DNA from 4 places in the Paenibacillus sp. FSL R7-0128 genome. Region 2 is predicted to be linked to each of the others. Evidence: riboswitches for the same ligand, from Rfam matches in the RefSeq annotation. Region 2 holds a riboswitch; each other region holds the start of a gene.

Region 1 (5,875 bases), 3.3 Mb from region 2:
CAAAAAAAAGCGACCCTCCGGCAAAAGGAGAATCGCTGCTCTATGGATGTTACAAGCTCTGCTTCTGTGTGGGCATAGCTATACGTGCATGATTTCCGGTGCCGCCTTTTCCTTGGAACGCTCAGCTCCGGAATGGCGGCCCCGGCGCAGCAGCAGTCCAAGGACCGCACCGCCAAGCGCGACAAACATCATAATGTGGAACGTGTCCGCGAAGCCCTGCGACAATACCGTCTGCTTAGCCAGCAGCAAGGCATCCTGCGAAGCGCCTGCGGTACTCTTTCCGGCAGCGGCAGCGGCCTCCTGCATCTCGGTACCGCGCGCCGTTGTTCTTGCCGTCAGAATCGTAACCAGCGTCGAGACGGCCAGCGAGGTAATCACCTGCTGCATCGAATTCGTCAGCGAGGTTACCCGGTTCACCAGATGGCTTGGCGCCTTGTTGAGCAGATGCGTATTCATCGGCATCATCATCATACCCATTCCGGCCCCGCACATGATCAGCGGAAGGATCAGGTCGCGGCTCTGCGTGGTAAGATCCACATGGGAATACTGGAATAACGCACCGGAGACCAGACTGAGACCGCAGACCACGAGCCAGCGCACACCGATCCGGTCGAACAGTATTCCGGCAATTGGCATCATCAGCCCGGAAGCGATCGCTTGCGGCAGCAGCGTCAGGCCGGTATCAAATGCGCCGAAGCCGCGGGCCTGCTGCAGAAATTGCGGGAGCAGGAATAACGCGCCATATAAGCCGAACTGGGCAATCCACTGCACGATGATCCCTGTCGTGAAATCAACGGATTTCAGAATCCGCAGCTCCAGCAGCGGTGTCTTGGAGCGCAGTTCAGCGATGACAAAAGCGATCAGCGCCACAGCGCCCAGCAGCAGCCCGATCAGCGTCTTCTCAGAGGTCCAGCTCTGCGCGCCCTGGCTGACCCCGTAAGTGAGCGAAGCAAACGCCAGCGGGCCAAGAACCATACCGAGCTTATCCATGCCGGGCACGCTGTTCTTCGCCGCATTCGGCAGCTTGCGCAGTCCGATCAGCACAGCAATGATGCCAATCGGAATATTAATGAGGAAGATCCAGCGCCAGGAATGGTATTCAACCAGCCAGCCCGACAATACCGGACCAATAGCGGGTGCGAACAGGACGGGAATGCCCATAATCCCCATGACAACGCCAACCTTACTTTTGGGAGCCAGTCTGTACACATAGGCCATCCCGACAGGGAGCACACAGCCGCCGCCAAGTCCCTGAATGACCCGGAACACAATCAGCCATTCGGCGCTGCTTGGTGTAGCGCACAGAATCGAGCCTATCGTAAACACAATTACCGCCGTCAGGAAGACCGTCTTGGCCCCGAACCGGTCAGACAGCCAGCCTGACAGCGGAATAACTGAAGCCTGAGCCAGCATATATCCGGTAACTACCCACTGCAGCGTATGCAGGTCCGTCTTGAAATCCACCACCAGCCTGGACAAGGCTACATTCATCGCCGTACTGTCCAGCACAACCATAAATACTCCGGCAATAATGGCCAGCAGCGGAACCAGAATGCTGGACAGCCGGAAATCGGCTTCCTGCTTCAAGGTCTGATCCATGTCTCTTCTCCTCCTGAGCTGTCCGCGTTCTACATTGACCTGCGGGCAGATTGTTCTATATAATGAGTGAACGGACAACTGTCCGTAAGTGCAATTCATAGTCTACGGACAATTGTCCGTTGTGTCAATTCTTTTATTTATTTTTCTGTAAATCGCTGATTTATTTCTGAAAGGGGTTCTCATGAAAAAGCCAGACACCGATGCTGCACAGCTCCCGCGCTCAGCTCCGCAAGCCAAAGAATCCGCTCCGCCCGAGTCCGCCGATCCTTATGTACAGCGGATTCTTGAAGCTGCACGCCAGTTGTTCACCGAGAGCGGACTTGAGGCAGTCAGCATGTACAGCATTGCCAAGCGGGCAGGCATAGGACAAGGCTCCCTGTACCGCCGCTTCACGGACAAGGGTGAGATCTGTTCTGCACTGCTGAAGGGCAGCGCAGATCAATTCCTGTCCGGGCTGGAGCAGCAGGTGGCTGCCAGTGCCGGTGAAGCTCCGGCTCTCGCTCAGCTGCAGAGCAGCATTGAGCAGATTGCCGATTTCATTGAGCAGTATGCCGAGCTGCTGAATATGATCAAAGCCGAGTTCACAGGTAAGAAGCAGCTGACCCAGTTTGAGCATCCTTTTTTTCAGCGGCTGGGGGTGATGATGACAGAGCTGCTGCAGCGTGCTGCGGAGGGCGATGAGATTATTGACATTGATCCTGCCTTTGCGGCCACGGCCTTAATCTCTGTTCTCAGCCCTGATCTGTACCTGTATGAGCAAAAGCGGCACCACTCCTCCAAGTTGGACATCTCCCGGGGCATCGTCACCTTGTTCGTGACCGGTCTGGCGAAGCGCTGACCGCCTGCTCTTTACAAGAGGGGAATTTGTGGTATATTAAGTAGCAATTACGAATTCAATAACACCTGTTAATTCACTAGGGGAGTCGGCCGACTGAGACGGAGCTTAAGCTCCGGACCCTTTGAACCTGATCTGGATCATACCAGCGGAGGGAAGTGGAGCAGAATGTATCAGTGGTTCCCGTCACAGGGCCGCAGCCGACTGTACCTTCCGCCCCATTCATTGCCTCCGGGAATGAATGGGGCTTTTTTGTGCTCCTCGCAGGTTCTATTTCAATCCGGGGAGGCTTGTACATAGTCTTATGATCAACATTAGCAATCTATCCTATGCTTTCGGGACCGGTTCGTCCCGGACACCCGTCTTCTCAGAGCTATCCATGAATGTGCAGCGCGGCGAATTCATTTCTGTCGTAGGCGGAAGCGGATGCGGCAAAAGCACCTTGTTCAAAATCATCGCCGGCCTGCTGGAGCCGGACAACGGCAGGATTACGCTGAACGGAGCCGAGTCCGCTACAGCAGCGAAGAGGCTGGGCAGTGTGGCCTACATGCCGCAGCAGGATCTTCTCCTGCCTTGGCGGACCGTGCTGGACAACTGTCTGCTGCCCTGGGAACTCAAGCGCAGCCGTCCCAAAGCGGCCGCCGTGGCCGAGATTCTTACCCTGCTGCAACGCTTCGGCCTAGAGGGAACCGAAGGGGCTTATCCCCAGGAGCTGTCCGGCGGGATGCGCCAGCGCGTGGCGGTCCTCCGCACCGTGGCGGCGGGGAATGACCTGCTGCTGCTCGATGAGCCGTTCGGGGCGCTCGATGCCATTACCAAGCGCTCACTGCAGCGCTGGCTGCTCGAGTTATGGGCGGAGTTGGACAAGACGGTGCTGTTCATCACCCATGATCTGGAGGAGGCTCTGCTGCTCAGTGACAGAATCTATCTAATGACGGGCAGTGGCGGCGGCGGGATGCAGGAATTCCCAGCCGGTCTCCCCCGTCCGCGCCATCACAGTCTGAACTATCTACCGCAGTTCGCCGCCCTGCGCCAGGAATTGGAGCTGAAGCTATATGAGAACCGCCGCTCCTAGAAGATTGCTCCAGCACTACGGTCCGGCTTCCCTGCTCGCCCTGCTGACGCTTGCAGTCTGGGAGACTGTAGCCCGGCTGGGCCTGGTTCCTCCCTTCATTCTTCCGGCTCCGTCTGCGGTCTGCAAGGCCTTGCTGGAGGAACGCCGCCTGTTATTCGGGGTGCATCTGCCGGCTACACTGCTTGAGGTACTCACGGGCTTCGCACTGTCTGTGGTCTGCGGCTGCCTGCTGGGAATCGCCATGCACCTGTTCAGTCCGCTGGCCAAGGCGCTGTACCCGCTGCTGATCATCAGCCAGACGGTTCCGCTGATCGCGCTCTCTCCCCTGTTCATCATGTGGTTCGGCTACACCCTATGGAGTAAGGTCGCCGTTGTCTTCCTGACTGCTTTCTTCCCGGTGGTCATCGGCACCTATGACGGCTTGTCCAAGAACACGGACGCCTACCGGGAGCTGCTGCTGACATATGGCGCGAACCGCTGGCAGATTCTCGGGAAGGTGGGCGTTCCGCTGGCCCTGCCCTCTTTTTTCTCCGGACTGAAGCTGTCGGCTGTGTACTGTGTGATCGGTGCAACCATTGGGGAATGGCTTGGAGGCAGCCAGGGGCTGGGCTATTTCAGCCGCAGAATGGCAGGGAATCTCCAGAGTGCCAAGATGTTCGCCGCTGTTGTCTTGTTATCCGTGCTCGGTATCCTGCTGTTTCTGGCTGTCGCCGCACTGGAGAAGATTATTCTGAAGAAAAGAGGACGTTATTCATGACTACTATCCGCTATTTCCGTTATCTGCACCATGTGATTTCAAGGCCAACCGTTCTACTGTCTGCTCTGCTGCTCTGTATGCTGCCCGTCCTGGCAGGCTGCACCAATACGAACAGTCCGGCGGCCTCCGGCTCTTCGGCGGGGACTACAGCCACTTCTGAAGCTGGGACTGGAGCCGAAGGCGCAGTCCATAAGCTGACGATTATGCTCGACTGGTATCCCAATGCTGTCCACTCTTTTTTGTATGCGGCAGAGGCTGAAGGCTATTTCGCTGAGGAAGGTCTGGAGGTTGATATTCAGATGCCGGCCGATACCAATGATGCGCTGAAGCTTGTTGCTGCGGGAAAGGTGGACCTGGCACTCAGTTACCAGCCGCAGGTATTGATGGCACGGGGGGAGCAGATTCCGGTCAAGTCGATTGCTGCGCTGGTGCGCCACCCGCTGAATCATCTCATGGTAGCTGCAGACAGCGGCATCACCCGCCCGGGAGAGCTGTCCGGCAAGCAAGCCGGATATTCCTCCGTCCCGTTGTATGAAGCCATGCTGAACACGATGGTCAAAAGCGACGGCGGGGACCCTTCCTCCCTCAAGCTGGTGGATGTCGGCTATGAGCTGATCCCTGCTCTCTCCACCGGACGGGTGGATGGCATTATGGGCGGGTTCATCAACCATGAACAGCTGATTCTGGAGCAGGAAGGCCATCCGGTCCGCTCTTTCAATCCTGTGGATTACGGGGTCCCGGATTATTATGAGCTGGTGCTGGTCGCCAGTGAGCAGGGACTGCAGGATTCACAGGGCTTTTATCACAAATTCGTGGATGCGATCAGAAAAGGCCAGCAGTATACTGCCGATCACCCGGATGAAGCGCTGAAGCTGCTGCTTACCCATCAGGAGGATACCGCACCGCTGGATGAAGCCATTGAGCAGCGCAGTCTGGAGATCCTGCTGCCGCTGATGGATGCCGGTTCCCAGCCCTTCGGCTATCAGGACAGCGCATCATGGGAGAAGGTGAACCAGTGGCTGAGCGAGAACGGACTGCTGGCTGCCGAAGTGGATGTTAAGAATGCTTTTATTAATTTCTAATTACATCTTTCAGGAGGAATTCATATGTCTTATCTGTCAAAAGTACGCCAGGCGAACCCGCTGGTGCATAATATCACGAATATCGTAGTTGCTAACTTCACAGCTAATGGGCTTCTGGCCCTGGGAGCTTCGCCGTTCATGGCCGATGCCATTGAAGAAGTAGCGGATGTCGCCGCCATGTCCGGCGCGGTTGTGCTGAACATCGGTACACTGAATGAAGCTGCCATTGCTTCCATGATCGAGGCCGGAAAGGCTGCGAACCGCCACCATGTACCGCTCGTGCTTGATCCCGTTGGAGCCGGTGCTACCGCCTACCGCACGGATGTTACAGCTAAGCTGCTCAGTGAGCTACAGCTTACTGCGCTGCGCGGCAATGTGGCCGAGGTTGCCAATGTGGCCGGGGAGAGCTGGGCTAGCAAAGGCGTGGATGCCGGAGCAGGCGAGGGCGATGTAGTAGCTCTAGCCATTAAAGCAGCGCAGAAGCTGAACTGTGTCGTAATTATCACCGGCAAGGAAGACATCATCAC
Region 2 (5,875 bases):
TAATCTGCCCGCTGTCTCCGTTATAGGCGCTAAGCGCCTTCTTGGCTTCCTTGATCATATTGCGGATTCCGTCATCCACTCCCCACATTACCTTCGTAGGACCGTATATGCCGTACTTCTCCAGGTAAGGGAAAAGCAGATTCTCCTTGCGGCTGTAGTGCTTGTCGAGATCCAGCAGCAGACTCAGGTCCTCCAGCAGCTTATAGATAATCTCATCGCTGGCGTTCTTCTTGAACTTATCCGCATGCAGCTCCAGCCGGAAGTTGACCAGACGTTCGATCTCCCGGTTCTCCAGCTTGAACGTATGCACGGGATGACCGGGCTGCTCCTCAGGCTTAGAAGAACGGTGGATCTGTTCAATCGAGCCCTTGAAGATTGCCGTATGCACGGAGCAGAGGCGCTGTACTTCCTCTACCGGAATGCCTTCCTCGGTCATCAGAGAGTGCTCCATGGCGGAGATTTCCTCCACCGTAACATCGCCTACCGCTTCTTCAAAACGCGCCTTAACCTCCTCCACGCTTTTGCCCGCATGCAGCTCCTTGATGATCTCTCTCAGCATAGCCTGGCGGCGTGTCTGTTCCGGAATATCGACCTCGCGGTTATTAATCAGTTCGCTCATCACAATCTCTCCTTCTATTCTATAATCTCGAAACCATGCTGCTGAAAGGCCAGCCGAACGGTTTCCAGCTCTATTTTCTTTAATTTCATTCCTTTGGAGAGGGTCATAAATCGTCCTGCAGTCTGCAGCATTCCAGGCTTCGCAATATCACGAAAACCCAGTTCCACCATGATCTCAACAATTTCCGGGTGCCTGGTTACCAGCTCAAAGACCGATTCATCCAGCTTCAACGCTTTGCTCATCCTTTTGCACACCTCACTAATGAGAATTCTTCTCAACACCAGCTTAGCATAGGGTACAGAGGTGAATTGTGATTGTAATCACTAACTACAAAAAGACTATCCCCGCCAGCCATTCAGCTTGTGGGGATAGCCTCAGAATAATACGTTTACGCTGTAATCACGGCCTCTCGGCCATGAACAACGTACCTACATATAGATTAGGTCATGCAGCTAAGTTACAGTGATTGGCTCCATCTATGGGAATTCCGGATATCATGCGAAATCCGCATGCTGCAGAATTTAGGGCCGCACATCGAGCAGAAATGCGCCTGCTTTGCCCCCTCCGCAGGCAGGGTCTCATCATGATACGCCTGCGCCCTTTCCGGGTCCAGGGAGAGATGAAACTGGTCGCGCCAGCGGAACTCGAACCGCGCCTTGGACAGCGCGTTGTCCCGGTCCTGCGCACCCGGATGTCCCTTGGCGAGGTCTGCGGCATGTGCAGCAATTTTGTAGGTAATGACTCCTTCGCGCACATCATTCTTGTCAGGCAGGCCTAAATGCTCCTTAGGTGTAACGTAACACAGCATTGCCGTTCCAAGCCCCCCGATTATCGCTGCCCCGATGGCCGACGTGATGTGATCATAGCCGGGTGCAATATCCGTAGTTAGCGGACCGAGGGTGTAGAAAGGGGCTTCGTGGCAAATCTCAAGCTGCTTGTCCATATTCTCCTTGATCTTGTGCATTGGCACATGGCCCGGACCTTCTACCATAACCTGAACATCGTGCTTCCAGGCAAGCGCCGTCAGCTCTCCCAGCGTCTCCAGCTCGGCGAACTGAGCTTCGTCATTGGCATCAGCGATAGAGCCGGGACGCAGGCCATCCCCCAGCGAGAAGGCCACATCATACGTCTTCATAATCTCACAGATGTCTTCGAAGTGTGTGTACAGGAAGTTCTCCTGCTGATGGGCCAGGCACCAGGCAGCCATAATCGATCCGCCCCGGGATACAATGCCTGTCATTCTCCGGGCAGTGAGCGGAATATAGCGCCGCAGCACCCCGGCATGAATGGTGAAGTAATCCACCCCCTGCTCCGCCTGCTCAATCAGCGTGTCGCGATAGAGCTCCCAGGTTAAATCCTCAGCTATACCGTTCACCTTCTCCAGCGCCTGGTATATGGGCACTGTCCCGACCGGCACAGGAGAATTGCGGATAATCCACTCCCGGGTGGTATGGATCTTAGAGCCGGTGGAGAGATCCATGATGGTATCAGCCCCCCAGCGGGTCGCCCACCGCATCTTCTCCACCTCCTCTTCAATAGAAGAAGTGACCGCCGAATTTCCGATGTTGGCATTGATCTTCACCAGGAAGTTACGGCCGATAATCATCGGCTCACTCTCCGGGTGATTGATATTGGCCGGAATAATAGCACGGCCCGCAGCCACCTCATCCCTAACGAACTCCGGCCGGATATTCTCCCGGATCGCAATATACTCCATTTCCGGTGTGATGATCCCTTGCCTTGCATAATGCAACTGGGTCACATTGCCGCCTGCATAGGCCCGCCTCGGATTCCTGCACAGTCCTGGATAAGCTTCTGCGGCAGCCCCTTCTCTGCGGATTCCGTTATCCTCCGGCCGGACGGCTCTTCCGGTGTACTCCTCCGAATCGCCACGCTCCGCGATCCAGCTTGAACGGTGCGGCGGCAGCCCCCTCCGAATGTCCATCTCCTCCGCGGCATCCGTGTACATACCGCTTGTGTCATAGACACGCAGCGGAGCATTTTCCTCTTCCCCGGCAACGCCTTCGGTTCTGCTGAGGCTGATCTCCCGCATCGGAACCCGGATATCCGGGCGTGAGCCCTCCACATACACTTTACGGCTTGCGGGGAATCCCGAAAGATCCACCTCTTCGTTTTTACCCATTCCTTTCATTTCAATCTCCTCCTCTTCGCTCTGTACACTCATCAGATAAGAGGTCACGCAGCAGATTGAGCTGAAGAATCTATAGATTCCTGCAAGTCAAAAAGCCGCTCCACCTGGAGCGGCTTTATTAAAGGAACAGCCAAATAAGACTGTATTCAAAAAAGGTCCGACTCCACTTTCCTACGCTGGTATGATCCAGATCAGGTTCAAGGGTCCGGAAATTCAATTTTCCCGTCTCAGCCTATTCAGGCTCCCCTAGTGGGTATCTTATCTAATTAAATACATTTTACCTGTATGGGTAATTCTTGTAAACCCGTTATTTGTCTAGCGATTCGCTCCAGTCGTGCACCATCGTGCCTTCCAGGAACTTCTCGGCATCCATAGCGGCCATACAACCGGTTCCCGCTGCCGATATCGCTTGACGGTAACGGGTATCCTGTACATCGCCACAGGCGAATACACCCGGGATGTTGGTCTCGGTGGTACCCGGGTTGACCACAATATAGCCATTCTCATCCGTATTGATCTGCCCGCCCAAGAAGGCTGTGTTCGGTGTGTGTCCAATCGCTACGAACACGCCGTCTGCCTCCACCAATTCTGTCAGACCTGTCTCATTGTTAAGCACCGTAAGGCCCTTCACTCCGGTCTCTCCTACCGTTACTTCAACCGGTGTGCGGTTCAAGGCCCAGGTTACCTTGCTGTTGTCACGCGCCCGGTCCTGCATGATCTTCGAGGCCCGCAGCTCGGGACGGCGGTGAACCAGCGTTACGCTGGATGCAAAGCGGGTCAGGAAGCTGGCTTCCTCCATGGCGGAGTCTCCGCCGCCGACGACGACAATCTTTTTATTACGGAAAAAGAAGCCGTCACAGGTCGCACAGGTGCTGACCCCGCGTCCCACATTCTCCTGCTCGCCCGGAATGCCCAGATATCTTGCAGAGGCCCCGGTTGAAATAATAACCGACTCCGCTTCCAATACACCCATTCCGTCCACTGTTACCTTGAACGGACGCTGTGAGAAGTCCACCGACTCCACCCAGCCATTCTTGAATTCAGCGCCGAAGCGTTCCGCCTGCTTGCGCATATTGTCCATCAGGTCCGGACCCAGAATCCCTTCAGGGAAGCCTGGAAAGTTCTCCACTTCTGTCGTCGTTGTCAGTTGTCCCCCCGGCTGCAAGCCTTCAATGACCAGCGGGCTCAGGTTCGCACGCGCCAGATAAATCGCGGCTGTCAGCCCGGCCGGGCCTGTTCCGATTACAATCGTTTTGTACATTACATTGGCCTCCTTACAAGTAGGTGTTCTTACAACAGCAATTGCTTCAAATACGGGTAGTGGACGGCGATAAGCCGCCGGTTCCGGGCAGCATCCCCTTGGGTCCGGGAGCAGCCGCAGGCTCCTGCTCTTCGCCGGGCGAGCCGCCGGCTTCATTCAGGTTCTCCCCGATCAGCCGCTGAAGGCTGAACAATGCCGCCTCCTGCAGGCGGTCCTCCTGCAGCGGCTCCTGCTCCAGAACTCCGCGCAGTACCTCGGACATCTCCTCGTCCTCAATCCAGCGGAGAGCCTCGGTCACCTGAAGCTTCGTAGCGGAATCGCCGTAGCGCAGCGCCCAGAAGAACGAGGCGCGCAGCAGCGGATTATTCCGCACTTCTTCAGTGAATCTGCCTGTATTGCCCTTCCACTGCTTCAGCTGCTCCTGGAAGGGCAGCTGATAGTTATAGCTGACAGCAGGCATAGGGTGTCCTTCTGCCCGGGCCTGCTGGAGCTGGGACAGGAAGAACGCCGGGACAGCGGAAGCAGGGTCCAGCTTGGCTGCCTGTCTCCAGCAGCGCAGCGCCTCATCATGTTTTCCGCTATTGCTTGCCGCCGCGGCACAGTAATGATACAGCCCGGCGTCTCCGGCGACCTCCTCGTCCTTCAGCAGACGGCGGAAATGGCTGTAAGCGGCAGCGTGCCGGCCCAGGATACCCATGGTTGTAGCCATTTTGAATACATGCTCCTGATGGAACGGCACCGTTGCTTCAAGCATACCGAGCAGCGTTTCAAGCTGTTCCTTATCTCCTGCATACTGCAGGAAGATGGCCATATTGCACAGAGCGTGCAGATTGCCGGGGTCTTGCTTCAGCACCTCATTCAGACATTCCTTCGCCTTGGCGAACCGGCCCATATAGAAATGAGCTAGTGCCAGATTATTATGCGCAGCCAAAAAATCCGGGGTACCCGCAGTGATCTCCTCCAGCAGCTCTACAGCCTGAGGGAACTTCCCCTCCTCCAGCAGACTCCGCGCCCGGTCATGCTCTACGACTCCCTCACGGCTGCGGATACGCACCAGCGGAGCAGGCCGGTTCAGCTCATATTGCAGCAGCTCCATCAGCTCTTCGGATTCGGTCATGAACTCGCCGTTAGCATCCTCTTCCAAGTAAGTGACCAGCGAGCGCTCCGCCTCTTCAAAGCTTTCCATATTGGCGAAGTTATTAGCCATGTAGAAATGGCATTCTGTCATAGCGGGGTCGATTTTCTCCAGAACATGGATAAGAATCTCGTTAGATGCGGTATAATTGCCCATCTCAGATAATATACCCGCCATATTGCAATGATTCACCGGATTATCCGGCTCATATTCAACAGCTTTGCGAAAATTTCTTAATGCCTTATCATATTGAAAGCGGTCCAGCGACCGAACGGCTCTTTCAAAGAAAAAATTGGCATCCAGAGTGACCGGAATGACATTACTGTGCTCCGCGGTATTCTCTGAAGTTCTCTCTATCATGGAAGCAAGGCACCTCCCTTGTTTCAGCTTCCCTAGCCTTACCTGTTCGTTTCCATTTATGGTCTCGGCTGTCTTCTTCACACAGTATACCACATGTGGCAACGAGATTCTCAAGTCTCAGAGAGAGAGCTAACGGGAGGGAAAAGCTCAAAAAAAGACGCGGGAGTTAAATCCCCGCGTCTCTGAACAGCTTATCTATGGAACCGCCCTCGATGATAATACGCGTGGCCTCAGCCAGCATGGGAGCTACCGAGAGCACTGCGAATCTGCTGGAATGCTCGTCCGGCAGGGCAATCGAATCGGTAATGACAATCTCGTCGATATTGGGATGATCCATCCGCTCAAGCG
Region 3 (5,875 bases), 2.4 Mb from region 2:
GCTCCATACGCACGCTTAAGACCGCTGCCACTGCAACAGGGGTTAAGATAGAGCTGGATGAAGGGACAACAGTGACGCAGGCGATTCTGAATATGTCAACAAAGGTTAGGGGTGCGGGTAAGGTTCAGGATGCAATTGTGAAGGAAGATGAATAGAGTTCTGGAAATAAGGCCGCTATCCCAAGGAGTGAGGTCTTGTCATGAGGGGCGATGTACTGCTATGAAGAGACATCGACCCGATGTATGCGAAAACAAACATGTCTTTCAAGGCACAGCTCCAGCATGAAAATGAACAACGTGCCTAAAAACAGAATACAGCATCCTTCCTCTATATCCCGGTAATCGCCCGGTACTCCCGGTCCAGTATCGCATAAAAGTACTGGTTGACCCACTGGTGGTTCCAGTGTATTTCTTCCCGGAATACGCCCTCGCGGACCATGCCTAGCCTATCCAGCACCTTGATGGATGCGGTATTGTATTCATTGCACATAGCCACGACTCTGTGGGCCTTCCATTCTTCAAAAGCAAGCTTCAAGGCCAGCTGCGCCGCTTCGGTGCAGTAGCCTTGCCCCCGGTATTCAGGGAAAAGGCTGTAGCCCAGCTCCCAGCTCTCGCGCTCTTTTACATACCAGTGTATGCTCAGTTCCCCTACAGGGGTTGCTTCGGGAGTAGCTAGCCGGATCAGGAATTGTCTATGCCAGTCGCTAGCGATTCGTTCCGTCACCGTCTTCCGGACTGCCTCCTTGTCAGTTGGAATCATATCCTCGAAGGGCCAGAGGGCGGTATTGGTCTCCAGTTCTGTGATGAAATCGATATCGTCCGGGGTGACCGGAGATAGTGTGATTCTTGCATTCATTTTGCAAAACCTCCTGTTAGTATGATTTCGATACGATCTTGCCGTCTTTCATTACCCAGCTGACCTGCCGCAGGTTGTTAATATCCGCCAGCGGATCTCCCCCGACGACCAACAGATCGGCCCTCTTGCCTGTCTCAATGGTACCGAGCTCATGTTCCAGCTTACAGATCTTGGCACCGGTTGAAGTGGCAGCCACAATAATCTGCATCGGGGAGAGGCCGGCCTGGCCTAACAGCTGGATCTCCCTCCACGGCATACCGGCTCTGTACCACGGAGGAGTTTCTTCAATAAAATCATCCCCCAGCCCAATCTCCCCGCCTGCCTGAATAAATCTCCGGACATTATCCAGCCCTTGCTCCAGCAGCGGCGCACCGAATTTGTCCTGGAACATCTGGAGTACGGTGAGGGTGGGGACGATACGGATGCTCCCGCTCACCATTTGCCGGATCAGTTGATCGTCCAGCCGGTCGTAGACCATATGCGCAGCATCGCTGATCCCTGCATCCACCAGAATCTGAAGATTGCGTGCACTTGTAACATGAGCAGACACACAAGCACCCATACTCCTGGCCTCCTGGCAGATCGCTTCGAGAATCTCCTGATTCAGCTGCGGCAGTCCGGCGGTTGCGGGATCGTAGCCGTCTTCCAGCGCTGTTTTGATGAAATGTATTCCTTGTCCCAAGACTTCAAGGACCTTAAGCCGCGCCTCCTCTGCACTCCCTACTCCGATAGGCTCCTGACCACCGTACCCGCCTGGAGCGGTGAATACCTTGCCGGATGTAAGAATTCTGGGAGAATTAGCGTCCTCCAACTGCTGCGTATATGTGACCACATCATCAATCGATGCTGCCGTAGTCATCCCCTCATCCCGGATCGTAGTAATTCCTTCCGCAAGGCACGCGGCCAAATATTCCGTATGATATCCGTGCAGCGGCTCATTCTGTATGTACTTGAAGCTGGTATGGGCATGGGTGTGAATAAACCCCGGCAAAAGGAACAGACCCTCAAGGTCGATCACTGTTGTTGCGGAGTCATGCCCGATTCTCCCGTTAATGTCACTATACTGTGTTATGGTGCCGAAACGGCCATTAACAATCTCAATGCTTGCATGATGCAGCGGCTGCTGTCCGGTTCCATCGATTACAGTTCCGTTCGTCAGCAAGATGCGCTCATTTCCCATGATAGAAGCGTCCCCTCAGTTAAGGTAGTTGTCGTTCCCCACAAAGTATAGGACATTCCCCCTAGCGGATATAGATAATATTCTTTTTGGAAACGTTCGTTGCTTACCGTACTACCGTTCCGATATAGGCACCGTTGAATGAAGATTGGCTGTTTGGGCGGCTGCCAAGTGTGGTAAGTAACATAACGTACAGTCAAGCAGGCACACTGCCTGTGCATAAACACCAGACCTTAAGCCATGCTAACATGATTAATCAACAATACTGTGGACAGCGAAAGGAGAATGGATTATGCCAGACACTAACAAACAACCTGTCAAAACTCTGCCCCCGCAGGTACAGGATCAGCGCCCGGGAATTGAGAGTGAGATGAACCCGCTCCCGGAGTTTGAGACACCTGCGTACAAGGCAGCAGGCAAGCTGCTGGGCAAGGCCGCGCTCATTACCGGAGGCGACAGCGGGATCGGGCGTGCGGTTGCCGTGCATTTTGCCAAGGAGGGCGCGGATGTGGTGATCTCCTACTTGAACGAGCATGAGGATGCGGAAGAGACCAAGCGCCAGGTGGAGCAGGAGGGCAGAACGTGTATTCTGATCGCCGGGGATATCGGGGACGAATGCTTCTGTCAGAGCTTGATTCGCCAAACCGTTGAAGGACTCGGCAAGCTTGACATCCTGATTAACAATGCGGCGGAGCAGCATCCGCAGGACCATATTGAGGACATTACAGCGGAGCAGCTGGAGCGTACGTTCCGGACGAATATTTTCTCCATGTTCTACCTGACGAAGGCAGCTATGCCTCATCTTAAAAAAGGCGCTACGATCATTAACACGACCTCCATCACGGCGTATCGCGGCAGCCCGCAGCTGCTGGACTATTCGTCCACCAAAGGAGCCATTCTCAGCTTCACCCGTTCGCTGTCAATGAATCTGGCCGATAAGGGCATCCGCGTGAACGCGGTAGCGCCCGGACCGATCTGGACCCCGCTGATTCCGTCCACCTTTGACGCGAAGAAGGTCAGTGAGTTCGGCGGCACCCAGCCGATGAAGCGCCCGGGGCAGCCTGAAGAGCTGGCACCGGCGTATGTATACCTGGCCTCGGACGATTCCTCCTATGTGAGCGGACAGGTGATGCATGTGAACGGCGGCGAGGTTGTCAACGGATAATGGGTGCAGAATAAGATCTGGATGCAGATTTGTGTGCAACATATAAATTTTATTTTAAAAAAGCCTAACCGCTTGCCGGCAGGCTTTTTTTCTGCGCTTGTAACTATTACAATATATTTCCGTCTATTTAGATAATTTGATATGAAAAGGGGATAGGGATGCTTAGAAAAAAAGGATTCATTCTATCTGCAGCGGGGATTTTAATTTTTCTGGTAGTGTTCATTTATTGGACTCCTTTTGCAGGGAGAGTTGTGGAAAACACAAGATTGGAAGGATATGCAAAAAGCATTGGGATTAGAATTACACAGGAATCGCCGCCGCTACCCCTTGTTACTTCCGGGAAAACCCAAATTCCGGTTACCCAAGGCAGCTATTGCTGGGGAAAATTAGGATGTGCAGATTATACAGGAGGACAATCCTTGGTACAGGGGGTTACTCCCACTGTTATAGCCCCTGAGGGGGGGATCGATGTTGCTTTTACTTATAAACCGGCACCCGGCGGGTTAACCGTTCAGCAATTTGTCGATGATAAAGAAGTGCAAATTCCATTGAAGAACGGCTCTTTTAATGCTCCAAAAGAACAAGGCGTTTATTACTACGGCATATCAGCATTCTGGACATCCGAGGATGGTAAATTTTCAGAAGGGAGTTCATCCGTGGCTTTTGTAATTGAAGTAAAATCTACGAAAGAATAGCTCTAACAGGAATTATATGCTAATATACAAAAAGCAAGGCCAAACAACCGCATAGAACGATCACTAGGGGAGCCGCAAGGCTGAGACGGGCGTATCTGCTCGGACCCTTTGAACCTGATCTGGGTTATACCAGCGTAGGGAAGTGGAGAACGAATATTGCAGCGGGGGTATACGGCTAATACCGGTATTCCTGTTTCTATTCCAGACTGCTTCCTTTACGGGGGCGGTCTTTTTTGTGTTGTGGAGAGGTGTAGTGTGAGCTGGGACAGACGGGAGGGGGAAAGGCGTTGCACGAAATTCATGTCATCTCAGACGGTCGGCTCCACCCTGAGAAGCTTGCGGAGCTGGCTGCGGCGGTACATCCCATGGTGGATTATATCCATCTCCGGGAAAAAGCCATGTCCGCCCGCGAACTGCTGGCGGCGGCGCAGCAGATGCTTCAGGCCGGGGTTCCGCCTTCGAAGCTGGTCATTAATGACCGGATCGATATTGCCTTGGCCGCTGGGGCAGGCGGTGTACAGTTGGCCTGGCATAGCCTTCCGCCAGCCGCAGCACGCGGGCTTGCACCGGGCCTGCGGATCGGCAGGTCGGTACACTCGCGGGAAGAGGCGGCGGAGGCTGGAAGGCGGGGAGCAGACTTCTGCCTCTACGGGCATGTTTTCCCGACGGCCTGTAAGCCCGGACAGCAGGCACGGGGACTTGCGCAACTGGCCGAGGCTGTCCGCTGGAGCCGCATCCCGCTGATTGCGCTTGGAGGGATTACCCCGGGTAATGCCGGAGCGGTGCTGGCCCAAGGGGCGGCTGGCATTGCTGTCATGTCGGGGATCTGCGGAGCCCCGGACCCGGTGGCAGCGGCCATGGCGTACAGGGAAGCGGTCCACAGGGACAGGGCAGCGGAGCTGGCTGAAGCGCTGGATATGGCTCAAACACAGGGCACAGCAGGAGGTGAACAGGCATGAATGTGACCGTTAACGGAAAGAGGCAAAGAATCGAAGAGAGCTGCCGGACACTGGAGGATCTGCTCTCCCGGCCCGAGTGGGCCGGTAAGCTGGTGATTGTCGAGCTGAATGGTGAGCTTGCTGGCAGAGAGGTTTACGGAGAAACACTGCTCAGTGAGGGGGACCGGGTGGAGCTGGTTCATTTTGTAGGCGGAGGCTGAACACGAAGACTTATCCCAGGAGGCGTTAACATGCAAGATCCATTGATGATTGGCGGAGTGACTCTAACCAGCAGACTGTTCATTGGTACCGGAAAATACAGCCGCAACACCCTCATTCCCGAGGTGATTACGCGATCAGGCTCACAGGTCATTACCGTTGCTCTGCGCCGGGTGGACCCGGAGAGCAGTGACAATATTGTCAGCCATATTCCTTCCCATATGACCTTACTGCCTAATACCTCCGGTGCGCGCACCGCAGAGGAAGCAGTACGGATTGCCCGGCTGGCGAGATCGGCGGGGCTGGGGAACTGGGTGAAGATTGAGGTCATCAACGACCAGAAATATCTGCTGCCGGATAATACCGAGACCATCCGGGCGACCGAGATCCTTGCAGCAGAGGGCTTCGTGGTGCTTCCGTATATGAGTCCTGACCTGTCCGCCGCCCTGCGGTTGAAGGCAGCGGGGGCTGCGGCCGTGATGCCGCTGGGAGCGCCGATCGGGTCCAACCGCGGACTGCAGACCAAGGAACTGATCCGGATTCTGATCTCCGAGACGAATCTGCCGGTGATCGTGGATGCCGGAATCGGCAGACCGTCCGAGGCGGCTGAGGCGATGGAGATGGGGGCCGCAGCGGTGCTGCTTAATACAGCGATTGCCACCGCCTCGGATCCGCTGCTGATGGCAGAAGCCTTCCGTGACGCGGTAGCCGCAGGGCGCAAGGCTTATCTCGCCGGACTGGGGCCTGTGGAAGAGACGGCGGCAGCCTCTTCACCGTTGACCGGGTTCTTGGCCTGACAGATGGAATAGGGAGGAGAGAACGGTTA
Region 4 (5,875 bases), 330 kb from region 2:
GTTTCCGCGTGAGAAGGACAGGGATTCCTTCCGCCGCTTTTCCCGGGCCAATGATCTGCTGTGCGGGCTGCAAATGCCCTTTCAGACGGTTCCCTTCCGCGTGCTGTCGACCGATGTGTTCCTCTGCCCGTTCGAGCTGGGCTTTCTGACGGTAAGAGTGGCTATTGAGGAGGAGAATCTCCCCTTCAGCATGGTGCTGGAATTCGCCGACCGGTTCCGCAACCTGGAGGATGTGAGTGTTCAGGATGAGCATACCTTCATCCATTGTCATAAGAAGTCTTTTGCCCGGGTGGAGGACTTCGTGTTCAGGCATCTGGCAGCCGGGCTGGAGCCGTATCTCGATCCTGCGGAGACCAATGGCAATTATTTCGAGACCCTGCCCTTCTTCGTCGATGAACGGATGCTGGTGCAGGCCTTCTACGGCGTTAATCTCCCGGAGGATGAGGAAGAGATCAGTGTCGAAATGCTCTACCGTGCCTCTCAGGTGGATGGTCTGACCATCGACGGCAGCCCCTACATGAGTGCAAGTGATCCAGACTATATCAAGCAGTACACCCGGGAGCATTGCTATAGCCGCTGGGGACCGGACACCTACTATATGACCAATGAGCAGACCTTCTGCTGCGTGAGCCGGGCGAAGCCGGAGATTGCCGCAGGCCTGATCAGCCAGATGTACGGCGAATATTATTACGGAATGCTGCTGAGTATTTTTCATAAAATCGTGCTACTGAAGCTCGCCAACCTCCACTCCCGGCTGCGCATCAACCACGATAACGACGAGATCGAGAATCTGATCTTCCTGATCAACAAATTCTCGGCCAAATTCTACTTCCTGGAGCTGATTTCACAGTCGCAGGGGCGGGAGATTTTTTTTCAACTGCGTAAGGTATATGGCAATGATGCTCTGTTCGATGAGGTGAAAATGACCCTGAATGACCTGTTCCAGTACCAGGACAAATTCCAGGCCAAACGGCGGGATACACTCCTGATGGTGCTCACCGTATTTACGGTCATCAGCGGGATATACGGGATGAATCAGGTCATCGAGGATCTGAAGGGCCAGATCGACTGGAGCAAAATGCTGGAGTACTCCGCGTTCGAGTATCTGGCTCTGTTCCTGACCTTCTCGGGGATCACCGTCAGTGTCGGCTTAACGCTGAGAGAGATCTGGAACGGCATCCGCAGCCGCCGCAAGAAGCGGCATTATACGAGGGATTAAGACACAGAGGGTGGACAATGTCGAAGCTGCCGTCTATAATACACCGTAAGAACATAGCAATACCCGTGAACTTTATAGAACCAGGGGTGCTGGAATTGGCCGGCTGAGATTGTATCCCACAAGATACTGACCCTTATACCTGATCTGGATAATGCCAGCGTAGGAATCTTCATTCGGCACAGTGCCTTAAGCGGTACTGAAGCTGAATTCCCCTCACGCAAGTAACTGGCGTCCCGATCTTCGGGACGCTTTTTTGATTATATGGATGTACAGGAATAGGGTTTCTGTAAGCTCTGAAGACCAGGGGTTGCTGGAAGGAGAGAAAAAGAGAAATGGGAGTCAAAAAAACAGTAATGCTGCTGCTCAGTTCCATGCTGGTTCTCACGGTCGCGGGATGTGGCGGCGGGAACAACAGCGGCAATGCGGGGGCCAGCGCACCTGCTGCCGGGAACAGTACGGCTGCACCTGATGCAACCGCAGCCGCACCCACAGATGCACCTAAGGCGCTGACTCCGGTCAAGATTGCCCTGGACTGGACGCCGAACACGAATCATACCGGCCTGTATGCAGCCAAGGAGCTGGGCTATTACGCGGAGGAAGGTCTTGACGTACAGATTGTACAGCCAGGCGCTGCCGGGTCGGATACAATGGTCACTTCCGGCGAAGCCCAGTTCGGCATCAGCGCCCAGGAGGCGCTGACCCTGGCCCGCCTGCAGGATGTGCCGCTGGTGTCGATTGCTGCAATCATTCAGCATAATACCTCGGGCTTCGCGGCTCCGAAGGACCGCAATATTAAGACGCCGAAGGATTTTGAAGGCAAAACGTACGGAGGCTGGGGCTCCCCTGCGGAGCAGGCCGCCATGAAAGCGATTATGGACCCCGAAGGCGGGGATGTCTCCAAGGTGAAGCTGGTGAATATCGGCGAAGCGGACTTTTTCACAGCTGTGAAGCGGGATATTGACTTCGCCTGGATCTTCTATGCGTGGACCGGGGTAGAGGCCGAGCTGCGCGGCGAGCCGCTGGATATGCTGTATCTTAAGGATTATGCGCCGCAGCTTGATTACTACACACCGGTGCTGACCACCAGCGAGAAGGAGATCGCCGAGCATCCTGAAGTGGTGAAGGCCTTCCTTAAGGCTACGTCCAAGGGGTATCAGTATGCTATCGATAACCCGGAAGAAGCCGCGACGGTCTTGTCTGATGCTGTACCTGATCTGGACCCCAAGCTGGTGCTGGCCAGCCAGAAATGGCTTAGCCCGAAATACAAGGACGACGCCCCGCGCTGGGGTGAGCAGAAGCTTGAGATCTGGAAGAATTACGCCGACTGGATGTACGGCCTGAAGCTGCTGGATAAGCCGCTGGATGCGGAGAGTACGTTTACGAATGAATTTTTGCCGGAATCATAATGAGCCCGCATGGCGGGAATCTTATACCTAACTTGGAGAGGAAGGATTCATCATGGCTAACACACTGCTCAGCATTCAGGTAATTCCCAAGACACCGAACAACGAGGATTCCATCCCTTACGTGGACAAGGCTATAGAGGTCATTCAAAAGTCAGGCGTGAAGCATCAGGTGAATCCGCTGGAGACCACGATGGAAGGCGAGCTGTCCGAGCTGCTGGATATTGTGCGTGACATGCATGAGGCGCTGATCGCTTCCGGCAGTCCGAGTGTGATCTCACAGATCAAGATCGCCCATAATCCGGGCGGCATCAGCATGGAGAAACTGACGGAGAAATACCGGCCGTGAGAAGCACCTGGAAGCTAGTGTGGCCGCCCTTTGTGGCGGTCCTCTTTTTTGTCGGGATATGGCAGCTATCAGTCATGCTGTTCGACATCCCAGCTTACCAGTTGCCGAGTCCCACGGATATCGCGCGTGAGTCGAAGAACAACGCCTCCGGGATCTGGGAGCACACCGCCGCCACGCTGCGGCTGACCCTGATCGGCTTCCCGGTCGGCACAGGCATCGGCCTGCTCACCGCCTTGCTGCTGCATCTGCTGCCCTGGGTCAAGCGAGCGCTCTATCCGCTGCTGATCCTCAGCCAGAATGTGCCCTCCATTGCGCTTGCCCCGCTGCTGATTATCTGGTTCGGGTTCGGCCTGCTGCCCAAAATCATCCTGATCACCCTCGTCTGCTTCTTCCCTGTGGCTGTTGCGACCATGGGCGGGCTGACGCAAAGCGACCGGGTAATGCTGAATTATATGAAGATGGCCGGTGCAGGCAAGTGGCAGATCTTCACCAAGCTGGAGCTTCCCGGCTCGCTGCCCTCCCTGTTCTCCGGGCTCAAAATCTCCGCCACTTATGCGGTGATGGGCGCAGTGGTGGCCGAATGGATCGGCGCCGACAAAGGGATCGGCTACTATATGCTGCTGCAGAAGTCCTCTTACCGTGCGGACCGGATGTTCGTGGCCATCGCTATTATCGTGCTGCTGAGTCTCGTATTATTCGCGCTCATTGCCCTGCTGGAGAGATGGCTGGTGCGCTGGAAGCCGCGCAAGGAAGCTTAATGCCACGGGAGGATACCCCAACACGGAAGTACTTATAATCAACTGAAGGAGGTTACGCGAAGTGTCTGAGCTTACGAGGATTGAACTGGAGAAGGCGGACGGAGACGGACGCCTGGGTACACGGAGTGTGCCGCCTGCGCTCGAAGTCAGCGGCATCAGCAAGTCGTTCAAGCACCGCCGCCGGGAGACACAGGTGCTGAATCAGGTGTCCCTGACCGTGGAGCCGCAGGAATTCGTCTCCATTGTCGGCCCGTCCGGCTGCGGCAAAAGCACGCTGTTCCATATCATCGGCGGCCTTACGCTGCCGGATACCGGAACCGTCCGCATGAACGGCATCCCCGTGACCGGGCAGCGCGGCAAGATCAGCTATATGCCGCAGCAGCCCGCGCTGTTCCCGTGGCGCAGCACACTGGATAACGTCCTGCTTGGCGGCGAGCTGCAAGGCGCCCCGCAGCGGGAGGCCCGCGAGGCTGCACGCCACTGGCTGGCGAAGATCGGCCTAGGCGGCTTCGAGCGGGCCTACCCGCACATGCTGTCCGGCGGCATGCAGCAGCGGGCCGCCTTCCTGCGGGCCATGCTCGCGCCGCAGGAGCTGATGCTGCTCGACGAGCCGTTCAGCGCGCTCGATGCGCTGACCCGCGAGCAGATGCAGCGCTGGCTGCTGGAGCTGTGGGAGGAAAACCGCCGTTCCGTGCTGTTCATCACTCATAACATTGAAGAGGCACTGCTGCTCTCCACCCGCATCTATGTTTTCTCGGGGCGTCCCGGCTCCGTCCTCCACACCGTGGAGGTCCCGTTCCCGCGTCCGCGCCGCGAAGAGATCGCCGATTCGCCGGAGTTCCTCCGGATGCGGCGCCAGCTCTCAGAGTGGATGCGCGAGGAGCAGGCGAAGAGCCAGAGCTAAGTAGGCTCTTTGCCTGCTGGTACTGCTGCGCTCATTGCTGTGCCGTCTCGGCAGCAACTTATTTCTAACTGATTGTATTTGGTGCAATAGAATCCGCAATACTCCGGGCCAAACTCAAATCTGCTGTATTTCGTACAGCAGATTTCTGTTCTTTGGCCCCAAAGAGCCTTTTTCGCAGATTTCTGCTGTACGAAGTGCATTAGATTCAAATTTGCGGTGGATTTAAGGAGCATCTGTTGTAGAAAATACAATGGTCTAGAACAAACTCAGGTGGTGTAATGTAAGTTGCGAACCACTTCACCCGTGTAGTTGTATTCTGTACATTTAAAAACAGTAAAAAGGATCGCTCGCCTCCTATAACTGTAGTCTGTACAATTAAATCTGCCCGAATGAGTAATATCAAGCTATAAATACCAGGTTCCCCCGCCCTACATCCAGCCCTTGTCCTCCGCCAGCCGTACCGCTTCAATCCGTGTTTTTACCTCCAGCTTGCTGAGGATCTCCGAGATGTAGTTGCGGACCGTGCCATAGGAGAGGTGGAGCGCCGCGGCGATCTCTCCGGCGCTGCGGCCTGCGGCAGCCAGCTTCAGAATCTCCCGCTCCCGGTCCGAGAGCGGGTTCTCTTCACGCAGGCTGCCAAAGACCAGCTCCGGGGAAACCTCGCGGCCCCCGCCCATCACGCGGCGGATGGCATCCGCCAGCTTATCCACCGGCTCATCCTTCAGCAGATACCCCTGAATCCCGGCCTTCACCCCGCGCTCGAAATAACCGGGACGGGCGAAGGTGGTCAGGATAATGATTTTGGTGCGGCAGCCCCGCGACTTCAGCAGCTCGGCCACCTCCAGACCGCTCATCAGCGGCATCTCAATATCCATCAGACACACATCCGGCTGGACACGCTCGATCAGAGCCAACGCCTCCGCCCCGTCTCCCGCTTCGCCCGCTACCTCAATATCCTCCTCCAGATCGAGCAGCGATGCCATTGCGCCGCGCAGCAGCCGCTGATCTTCGGCAATTATGATGCTGATCATGCCGTTTCCCCATCCTTTCCATCCTTAACTACTCTTGGTGTGACCACCGTCAGCCGGGTTCCCCCTCCGGGTCTCTGGGCAAGCGTCAGTGAACCGTCAATCAGGGCCAGCCGCTCGCCCATTCCCTTCATGCCATTGCCGTCCCGGCGATCCGTGCTCTCCGAGCCGCAGGCATCTACCCCTATGCCGTTATCCTCCAGCGTAATCTGTA

Evidence for each region. Region 2 has a riboswitch for thiamine pyrophosphate ahead of thiC (phosphomethylpyrimidine synthase ThiC). Riboswitches for the same ligand answer to the same signal wherever they lie in the genome.
Region 1: linked by a shared signal. The riboswitch ahead of NST26_RS13765 (ABC transporter ATP-binding protein) and the one ahead of thiC (phosphomethylpyrimidine synthase ThiC) in region 2 are both predicted to bind thiamine pyrophosphate.
Region 3: linked by a shared signal. The riboswitch ahead of NST26_RS09750 (thiamine phosphate synthase) and the one ahead of thiC (phosphomethylpyrimidine synthase ThiC) in region 2 are both predicted to bind thiamine pyrophosphate.
Region 4: linked by a shared signal. The riboswitch ahead of NST26_RS01495 (ABC transporter substrate-binding protein) and the one ahead of thiC (phosphomethylpyrimidine synthase ThiC) in region 2 are both predicted to bind thiamine pyrophosphate.

Annotation. Positions count from the first base shown of each region.
Region 1 covers NZ_JBBOCD010000001.1:3,357,846-3,363,720, reverse strand. Annotated here, with positions in the region: gene NST26_RS13775 (DHA2 family efflux MFS transporter permease subunit) at 79-1,599, opposite strand; gene NST26_RS13770 (TetR/AcrR family transcriptional regulator) at 1,781-2,437, shown strand; TPP riboswitch at 2,506-2,608, shown strand; gene NST26_RS13765 (ABC transporter ATP-binding protein) at 2,739-3,509, shown strand; gene NST26_RS13760 (ABC transporter permease) at 3,490-4,266, shown strand; gene NST26_RS13755 (ABC transporter substrate-binding protein) at 4,263-5,348, shown strand; gene thiM (hydroxyethylthiazole kinase) at 5,367-5,875, shown strand, end outside.
Region 2 covers NZ_JBBOCD010000001.1:18,262-24,136, reverse strand. Annotated here, with positions in the region: gene NST26_RS00155 (DUF438 domain-containing protein) at 1-619, opposite strand, end outside; gene NST26_RS00150 (DUF1858 domain-containing protein) at 634-861, opposite strand; gene thiC (phosphomethylpyrimidine synthase ThiC) at 1,077-2,771, opposite strand; TPP riboswitch at 2,923-3,029, opposite strand; gene trxB (thioredoxin-disulfide reductase) at 3,079-4,032, opposite strand; gene NST26_RS00135 (tetratricopeptide repeat protein) at 4,079-5,527, opposite strand; gene NST26_RS00130 (ribose-phosphate diphosphokinase) at 5,694-5,875, opposite strand, start outside.
Region 3 covers NZ_JBBOCD010000001.1:2,384,885-2,390,759, forward strand. Annotated here, with positions in the region: gene NST26_RS09725 (S-layer homology domain-containing protein) at 1-155, shown strand, start outside; gene NST26_RS09730 (GNAT family N-acetyltransferase) at 328-855, opposite strand; gene NST26_RS09735 (amidohydrolase family protein) at 872-2,035, opposite strand; gene NST26_RS09740 (SDR family oxidoreductase) at 2,325-3,197, shown strand; gene NST26_RS09745 (hypothetical protein) at 3,356-3,892, shown strand; TPP riboswitch at 3,948-4,050, shown strand; gene NST26_RS09750 (thiamine phosphate synthase) at 4,180-4,851, shown strand; gene thiS (sulfur carrier protein ThiS) at 4,848-5,051, shown strand; gene NST26_RS09760 (thiazole synthase) at 5,082-5,846, shown strand; gene thiH (2-iminoacetate synthase ThiH) at 5,875-5,875, shown strand, end outside.
Region 4 covers NZ_JBBOCD010000001.1:350,338-356,212, reverse strand. Annotated here, with positions in the region: gene NST26_RS01500 (hypothetical protein) at 1-1,219, shown strand, start outside; TPP riboswitch at 1,292-1,402, shown strand; gene NST26_RS01495 (ABC transporter substrate-binding protein) at 1,552-2,625, shown strand; gene NST26_RS01490 (thiamine-binding protein) at 2,678-2,971, shown strand; gene NST26_RS01485 (ABC transporter permease) at 2,968-3,729, shown strand; gene NST26_RS01480 (ABC transporter ATP-binding protein) at 3,809-4,633, shown strand; gene NST26_RS01475 (response regulator transcription factor) at 5,062-5,664, opposite strand; gene NST26_RS01470 (sensor histidine kinase) at 5,661-5,875, opposite strand, start outside.